2 regions of the Bacillus sp. FSL K6-6540 genome follow, and region 1 is predicted to be linked to the other one. Evidence: riboswitches for the same ligand, from Rfam matches in the RefSeq annotation. Region 1 holds a riboswitch; the other holds the start of a gene.
The links. Region 1 has a riboswitch for cyclic di-AMP ahead of MHH82_RS27745 (TrkH family potassium uptake protein). Riboswitches for the same ligand answer to the same signal wherever they lie in the genome.
Positions count from the first base shown of each region.

Region 1 (4,448 bases):
TCCCTGGACGAGAAATTCCGCTTGATTGAGCGCGATGAAGAACGGACCTCGGTTGCAGCGGCCAATCTGGGCGAGGTGATTGGCCTCCAGTCGCTTAACCGGATCGAGGCGTTTGATAACTCGAACATTCAGGGCTCCAACCCGGTATCGGCCATGGTGGTATTCACCAACGGAAAACCGGATAAGAAGGAATATCGCAAATATAAGATCCGTACCGTGCAGGGGCCGGACGATTACGATACGATGCGTGAAGTGATCCGGCGGCGGTATGAGCGTGTATTGAAGGAGAACCTGCCGCTTCCGGACCTCATTGTCGTCGATGGGGGGAAGGGACAGATCTCAGCAGCCATCGACGTGCTGGAGAATGAACTCGGGCTGTTCGTCCCGGTCTGCGGGCTTGTGAAGGATGCCAAGCATAAAACGGCGCAGCTGATGGTCGGAGATCCGCCGGAGCCGGTGTCGCTGCCTCGGGACAGTCAGGAGTTCTATTTGCTCCAGCGCATTCAGGATGAGGTTCACCGTTTCGCGATTTCCTTCCACCGCGAGCAGCGCGGGAAATCGATGGTGACGTCCAAGCTGGATTCGATTCCGGGCATCGGGGAGAAGCGCCGCAAAATGCTGTTGAAGCATTTTGGCTCGGTCAAAAAAATAAAAGAGGCTTCAGTCGAAGACTTCAAGCCCCTTTCCATCGGTGAAAAATTAGCAACGGATATTCTTAATGCACTTCGTGAGGAGGAGTCGTGACATACGGCTTCTCTTTTTTTGTCGGGTTGAAACGGTAAATCGCATAGGCGACAATCGCCGGAAGCACCATGTAAAAAGCGCCGGTCAGCAGGTTGGCGGCATCTTTGAGCATGATCAGGCTGATGCCCATCAGGATGCTGTTGAAGATGACATGGGAGAACATCGCAGCCAAATACCCGTATTTCAAAAAGATGTAGCTGAACAGCAAACCGATGATGACCAGCTCAATCGGCCGGGAGATCACGGGGTATATCGGATAGAGCGTATGTCCCAGCGCCCAGATGAGCGAGGTGATCAAGCTTGCGACAAAGGTATTGCGGACGATCTTTTTCACCATCTTGATGCCGAACAGCCGGTACACGGCCTCCTCGGATATGCCGGCCAGCCAGGCCATCAACGGAAACAGCCAAGGATACAGCATGTTGTAAGGCGATTGCGTCGCATCCGTGGTGGACCATGTATTCAGGGTCAGACCAAGACCGATAAAGATGACGGATTGGACGCCAAGCAGGATGAAGGCCCACATATACCCCAGCTTCATGCTGTCCAGCACGTAATGCCCGTATCCGGGTTCTTTGGCGCGCGGCCATGGATTGAGCCCGTCTTCTTTATGCCACAGCCCGCTGCCGCCGACAAGGGAGAAATAGAGCAGGGCGGAGAAGACGAGCGAATAGACGGCATAGAAAATCATCATCCCGAGCACGCCGGTTTGCGACATGCCTTCGGATTTGAAAACGGGAATCAGATTGTACGTATTCAGCATTTGAATGACGAACAGCAGCGCCGATAAGAACAGGCCGCGCTTAAACGAGGTGTAGGCCCTGGTCTTCACGCTGTACACAATCGCAAGAATGCCCAGGATTAGGGTGAACAGGCCGTACCCTGCGAGCGTCAGCAGGGTGGCATCCTGCGTCTGCTTGTTGACATAAGCAGAGTGGGCGGCTGGCACCGAGAAGGAGGGCTCATAAGAGCGCAATTTCCCCTGCTCGAAGGTGAAGCGGTGCTCCAGCCTGGAGTCCCCGATCCTGGATTCAGGGTCCACATATTTGAGACGGGGATCCCCCTCCTTCGTAACCAGCTCCAGATTCGACAGGTCATAACCCGCCCGCTGAAGCCATGGCTCCGCCAGCGCCTGCTTCTCGGCCAATGTCATGCCGTCCTCAACGACGAGCAGCATCTGCCTCTGAATCTCGCCCTTGTTCAGCTCGATCCGATCAAAGCTGGAACGGGCATAATCATACGAGAATCCGACGATGCCGGAATTTTGCATGTGCACGTCCACATTGAGGGCATCGCCTCCAGGCTCGCTGAAGCGAACGCGGTATACGTCATAGGGATATTTGGCTTCATAGGTTTTGTTATATTCCGAAAGTCTCTTCTCCTTCGCCAGATATCCGTAAAGTTCCGATTTGGATTGATATGTAACCAAGGCTTCGTCCGTGTCCGCAGCCGCAAACTGCAGATGCTCCTGAGCAAACCTTGAAGCTGCCTGCCGAGCCTGCTCCTTGGAAATGATATCCGGTGAGGCCATCTCGGCATCGTCCGGATTCGCCCACGGAAATACCTGAAATAATAGGAACAGAATCAGGCCGACTGCGGCAGGCGCGATGAGCTGCTTCAGATTGGGCTTCAGCTTCAAGGGCTCTCTTGCACGATTCATGAAATTCCTCCTCTAAGAAAGTTGATACTCCCACTGGTATTCGATATGCCTGATTAAGAACGCATAGAGTCAATATAACATAGTATGAAAGCCATAAGCAGCTTATCCCAATTATCGGAATATTGAAATAAATCGATGAAAATGAATGAAAGGTTTCGAAAACGTTAGAGAACCCTACGCTTGTATTCTTGAATATGCCCAATTCGCGCTCTTTTAAAGATATTTCGGGCGAAAAACGGCATTGGGTTACGTAACGGATTGAGTTATAATCACATCATGCTTGAAGGAACCGAATATTCCAGCCGAATTTCGTAATGAAAATGGGGGAACCATGTAATTGGGGTGAATTTCATTATTCCCGGAATAATGAATAGGGCGACCTGTGGAAATGCCCGAATCCGTCAGCTAACCTCGTAGGCTGTTGCACAGGAACCAGACCGAAAGGCACTGCGTTTTCCAGTGTCTTTTTTCGTTGATTTTTTTAAAGAAGGTGTCCGATTGAACGCTAAATTAAACTGGCTTACATTGTCTCCGCCCCAAATTCTCGTGCTTGGTTTTGCGGCCATCATCTTCATCGGGACCGGGCTGTTAATGCTGCCAATCTCGACGACGACGGGCGAACCGCTTGGATTTACTGACGCCTTGTTCACTTCGACCTCGGCAACGTGCGTAACGGGCCTGGTCGTAGTGGATACGGGAACGACATTCAGTTCCTTCGGAGAAGTCGTGATCATGCTGCTGATTCAAATCGGCGGGCTCGGATTCATGACGATGGCTACTTTATTCGCCTTGGTTCTGAAGAGACGCATATCGCTCAAAGACCGTCTAATCTTACAGGAAGCGATGAATCAGTCCTCGATGGAAGGTATCGTAAGGCTGATACGCAGAGTATTGCTGTACTCGCTCGTCATCGAGGCCTGCGGCGCAGTCCTTTTATCGGTTCGTTGGGCGTTTGATATGCCGTTGGGCCGGGCGATCTATTACGGTGTTTTTCATGCGGTGACGATGTTTAACAACGCCGGCTTCGATTTGTTTGGCGATTTTCGGAGTTTGACCGGGTATGTATACGATCCGGTAGTCAACTTCGTTGTGATGTTCTTGATTGTTTCCGGGGGCATTGGATTTATTGTGCTGTCCGATCTGATCGATTATCGAAAACAGCGGAGGCTCTCCCTGCACTCCAAGGTGGTGCTCACGATGACGGCTGCCTTGCTTGCGGTCGGATTTATCGTCATTCTCATATTTGAATTTACCAATCCGAGAACGCTGGGTTCCCTGAACTGGGGCGGAAAATTCTTCGGCGCGTTATTCCAATCCGTAACGCCGCGTACGGCGGGCGCGAATACTATAGATATTACGGGGCTCAGACAGGCAACGCAATTTTTTATCGTCATCCTGATGTTTATCGGAGCATCTCCAGGGTCAACCGGCGGCGGCATCAAAACCACGACCTTTACCATTATGGTAGGGGCGGTCATTGCGATGATGCGCGGGCGGGAAGACATCGTCATGTTCCGTTATCGCCTGGCCCAGGAGCGGGTGCTGAAGGCACTGACCATTGCCTTGCTGGCCCTGCTGCTCGTTCTAACCGTCTCGATGATTCTGTCGACGACAGAGGAAGGGGACTTCCTGGAGATTCTATTCGAAACGACATCCGCCTTCGGTACGGTAGGTCTCTCCATGGGCTTAACGCCCGATTTGACCGTGTTCGGCAAGATCCTGATCAGCCTTACGATGTTTGCGGGTCGATTGGGGCCTTTGACGCTTGCTTATGCACTGGGGCCGAAAAAGGGTAAAGAATTATATCGTCATCCGGAAGGCAAAATGATAATTGGATAAGGGGTATAGGAGAGACATGAAACCAAAGCAATTTGCAATCATCGGTTTGGGGCGATTTGGCGCCAGTCTGGCGCTGGAGCTGATGGAACAGGGATATGAGGTGCTCGGCATCGACCGGAACGAAGAGGTCGTCGAGGATATGAGCGAGCTGCTGACGCATACGGTGGTGGCGGACGCGACGGATGAGGAAGTGCTTAAATCGCTC
Region 1 covers NZ_JBBOXH010000001.1:6,182,848-6,187,295, reverse strand. The annotation lists gene uvrC (excinuclease ABC subunit UvrC) at 1-744, shown strand, start outside; gene MHH82_RS27750 (CPBP family intramembrane glutamic endopeptidase) at 716-2,404, opposite strand; cyclic di-AMP (ydaO/yuaA leader) riboswitch at 2,695-2,839, shown strand; gene MHH82_RS27745 (TrkH family potassium uptake protein) at 2,903-4,243, shown strand; gene MHH82_RS27740 (potassium channel family protein) at 4,260-4,448, shown strand, end outside.

Region 2 (4,448 bases), 6.1 Mb from region 1:
GCCCATACACGTGTCAGTCGGCTTTACGATAGGTTTTTTTCGGGGAGGAAGATAAAAGATGCTTTATACGCAGCAAGAAGTAGAGGCTCATCTGGAAAAGCTTGAGGGTTGGGAATTTGAACAAGGGAGATGGATCGTCAGGAAGTATACCTTCTCCTCCTTCATGAAGGGAATCGCTTTTGTTGATGAAGTGGCAGCTATTTCGGAAGCTTTCGGACATCACCCCTATATCACCATAGATTATAAAGTCGTTACGCTGCGTCTCACTTCCTGGGACGACGGCGGCATTACGGCTGTGGATATTAAGGAAGCACAGCAGTTTAACGAGGCCTATGAGAAAAGCCGTTCCAAGGACGGCAAGACGGGACAATAGACGGGAGTCGGATCCAACCGGCTCATAGCTCCCCAATATGTAAAAACACGCTTGCGCCGGGAGGTTCTCCAGGTTCAAGCGTGTTTTGCGTATAAGCTGATTTATTTTTTCTCAGCAAGGTACAGCGCGATGTTTGCGATTTCTTCAGGCTTAAGTTGATCCTTAAAGGAAGGCATACCCTTACGGCCTTTGGTTACAACGTTGAAGATCGCGTCCGCATCCATGTGTCCACCTACTTGATTCAAAGCCGGTCCAGCGCCGCCTTGAAGTTGGTCACCATGACAGCTGATGCAGCTTGCTTTCAGTGTGGCTTCCGCTGTGGCAGCATCCAGAGTCACTTCCGGCATAGTCGGCTTCTCTTCCTGAGCTACCTGTTCCTTGCCTGGGAGCGTAAACATCAGCGCAATAGCCAACGCACATGCGACGAAGAACAATCCGCTCATGATCCATTTTTGCATCGTCATATCGTCCCTTCTATGTATACTGCACTTTTGCACTTGTCTCCATTATAAACCAACATCCATAGACAGCATAGCCAGTTGTGACAAAAAAAGCAACTATACCGCGCACCTTCATAAAAAGTACACAAAATTGTGCCTTTTCATATAGACAAAGATTACTATTCCTCATTTGCCGGAGGCTCATACACCATGCAGTGGAAAAGGGCGTTTCCCGTCGGCGTAAGGCGCTCATACGTATCGGTGATATGAAAGCCCGCCTTTTCGTACGCGCGGATCGCACGTTCATTCCAGGTCATTACCTCCAGGTCGATCTCATCGGCAGGCCGCCTCCGCCTCGCTTCCCGGACAATCGTCTGCATAAACCGTTTACCCATTCCCCGCCCGCACCAATCAGGCCGCATGCCCAGCCCGATTCGCGTAACCTCATGCATCGGAAACAGTTGGGCAAATCCCCATAGCGTCTTCCGTTCATCCAAAATCGAAATGTACTGCTCCCGGCGGATGTCGGGATCCCCAAACTCGATCTCAAGCCCCTTCATCTGCTCCCAGGGAAGAAAACCGTAAATGTTATAGGGAGGAGGATAGGTCCAGGCGCATATTTCTTTCGCGTGCTCTTCACGCATGACCACCGTATGAAATGAAATCGGTGCTGCATCCATTGGCAAAGTCCCCCTGTCATAATTACAAATTAAATTATACCCCATTTCTCAAACATTCTAGCCGCATCAAAAAGCCCGTCCAAGAGAAGTAGGTCTCCTTTGACGGGCAAACGGATATGTATGGGCAGGACGAGGATAAGACATCGAAGCTTAGGAGGATTCTCCGGTCGACTTTTCATACTGATCATTGCTCATGATGCGCTCGGCACCTACGTACCGCTGCTCGTAGTAGTCCTCAGAAAATAAAATCAATATTTTTCCATTAGGGTGTTTAATGAAGGGAGAGGAGGGTATATAAAGGGTAGAAGATGCAACGACATGAGGGGGCGAAGTGAATTCGCATAATAATTTTCTTTTTTTCTCGAAAAGTGGGAACTTTTTCGTTGTCCCAAACGTTATAAAGGTATACACAGAGCAGACAAAAGAAAAAGCCGCTGGATGAGATCGGCACAATCTCATACACCCAGGGCTTCTTGTAAAGGATAAATCAATGAAGTTCCAGTAATTAATTGTAGTTCACAGCTACAGACTTGTACGTAGACTGACTCATGACTCGCTTAGCACCTACGTATCGATTGGCGTAATAGCTCTGGCTCAGCGGACTGATGATGACACCGCGCGAGGATGAGGAATGAGCGAATTTGCCGCCCCCAACATAAATACCCACATGAGATACACCTCTGCCGGATGTGTTGAAGAACACGAGATCGCCAGCTTTCAGCTTGCTCTTGGCTACGGCCGTACCGACTTTGTATTGAGCTCCAGACGTGCGCGGCAGGCTAAGACCAAGTTTCTTGTAGATATAGCTGGTGAATCCGGAGCAGTCAAAACCATTCGTTGTGGTTCCACCTGTTTTATAAGAGACACCAATGGCTGGTTTGATTGCAGTATTTAATTTGGAATCGGCGAAAGCGCTTCCGGTCCCTAATGTGAGTGCGAGGGCCAGGCCTAGAGAAATGGCCGTTAACTTCTTTTTCAAAACAAAAAGCTCCTTCCATTGCCTGCGAGGTTAGCTTAAGGGTTCGGTTGAAGGTCCCCTATGATCCCTCTCTTGCGAGATCAATTCACCCAAAACGGATCCCCCGCTTCCCAATCATGGGAATTCGGCTCCTTAAAATGTTGATGAACCCATTCATAGACGTCTGACGTTCCAACATGCTTAACGAAATTACATAGTTCCAGCAAAAAGTTACAGTAAAGATGACAAAGTTGTTACTAACATATTCGTTATTTTAGCAGAGTATTAACAATTTGGCAAATGAGGAAAGCTCATTTTTATACAAAAAAACCTGTCCCCGTCATGCGGGATCAGGTTTTTTTGTAACTTGGCCATCGGAAAATGTAATATTGAGGAAAAATGAGCTTCTATTCTTTGTAAAATCAAGTCCGAGAGAGAAATGTGTCGCTTCCGATTACAGCATATTTACGAGCTTGTTTATCATATGATGGTAACGAAATGTAACGATTAGGCATGCTGCGAAGAAGAATCCCGCCACAAATGATATTGGGCGGAAATTACCCAAATTTGGAAGAGTCCATTTAGAAAATAAGAGGCTTGCTGAATAATCAAGCCGATCAATCCCGCCCAGAAGAGCGATGCCGAGCTCAGGAGCAAAAGAATGACGCAGGCCGATCCGCCAACGGTAAGGGATAACAGCACAGCCGTGCCCAGTCGGCGGAAGAGCGCAAGAACGGAGCTGATCATGCCGGAATTGTCCGTACGGCCGAATTGCATATAGAGCAATAACAGGCGAATCAGATAGGCGTACAGAAACCAGCCGGCTGCATGAGGCAGCGCATGAAGCAGCATAACCGGCTCATGGATCCCGTTCAGCAGGATCGGAAGGATTTTGGGCAGAATCCAGTATCCGGGCACAAAGGTAAGAACAAGTTCGATCAGATAAAATACCGTAACGGGCTTCCATAGCTTCTGCATGCCGGTGAAGAAGAATAATCCGCGCTCGCCCTTAGCCTCCTGGTGGAGGTTATAGAAGATGCCTGCCCGAATGAGCGGGGTACATACCATCCGGATCAGGAGCAGAGCGGCCAGAAGCCAACCATAGGTATGGACCGTGCCGCTTAACGATAGACTCATCTCGCCCTCGTAGAAGAATAACAGGCGACTAAGCTCGTTAGGGGCAGAATCCGGATACCGCATCAGTAGGGGGACGACTGCCGATTTTACAAGCCGGTACAGGCAATATCCCCACAGCATGCGGTACAAGAACAGCAGAATGGAGACGTATAATTGGTCTTTAACACTGATCCACCCTTGGCCTGCATAACTTTTCATGTGCTCCCCCCTCACCATGACAGGCTGCCGAACAACGTCTCCACAAGCTTGGTAATACTGAGATTCCAGCGTGTGACCACCTTCGGATCCATTCCTGCCTTCATATAGTTATTGATGTGTCTATTCTCCAGAACGATGGAGTATTTCGGATCAACCATGGCCCAGGCGAGCGGGGTGCTGTACTCCAGGGTGTACGTAACTTTTCCGTCCTTGCCGCTCCAGGTTCGCTCCACCGTTTTGCCGTCTTCAAAGGCGAACACGATAGGCACATCGGTTATATCTCCGTCCTTGCTCGTAATCTTGACCGTGGATTCATACCGCGGATGGTCTGACGTGCCTTTATTTTTGGTTTTGATCACATCGATGGCGACGTCGGCCATTTGGCTTCCATATACATATTGGTCAAAATACGATTGCCAGGATGTTTTGCTTACTTGCTCGACGACTTTCTGAAAATCAGACGTGGTTGGGTGCTTGAACCGATATTTCTGGGCATAGGTATGCATGATTTTCCCCATCATCTGTGGACCGACCTGCCGTTCAATGCCTTGCAGCACCAGCTTGCCTCTCGTGTAAACATTCAGCGCGTAGTTCTCGTGTGAGCTGTATTTCCAGGACTCCATCTTCAGCGGGGCAGGGGAGGTAATCGATGCTCCTTGAGC
Region 2 covers NZ_JBBOXH010000001.1:100,116-104,563, forward strand. The annotation lists gene MHH82_RS00475 (4a-hydroxytetrahydrobiopterin dehydratase) at 59-373, shown strand; gene MHH82_RS00480 (c-type cytochrome) at 475-831, opposite strand; gene MHH82_RS00485 (GNAT family N-acetyltransferase) at 993-1,493, opposite strand; gene MHH82_RS00490 (C40 family peptidase) at 1,999-2,472, opposite strand; cyclic di-AMP (ydaO/yuaA leader) riboswitch at 2,477-2,612, opposite strand; gene MHH82_RS00495 (hypothetical protein) at 2,959-3,786, opposite strand; gene MHH82_RS00500 (M1 family metallopeptidase) at 3,798-4,448, opposite strand, start outside.
Region 2: another riboswitch for cyclic di-AMP. It lies ahead of MHH82_RS00490 (C40 family peptidase); the one in region 1 lies ahead of MHH82_RS27745 (TrkH family potassium uptake protein).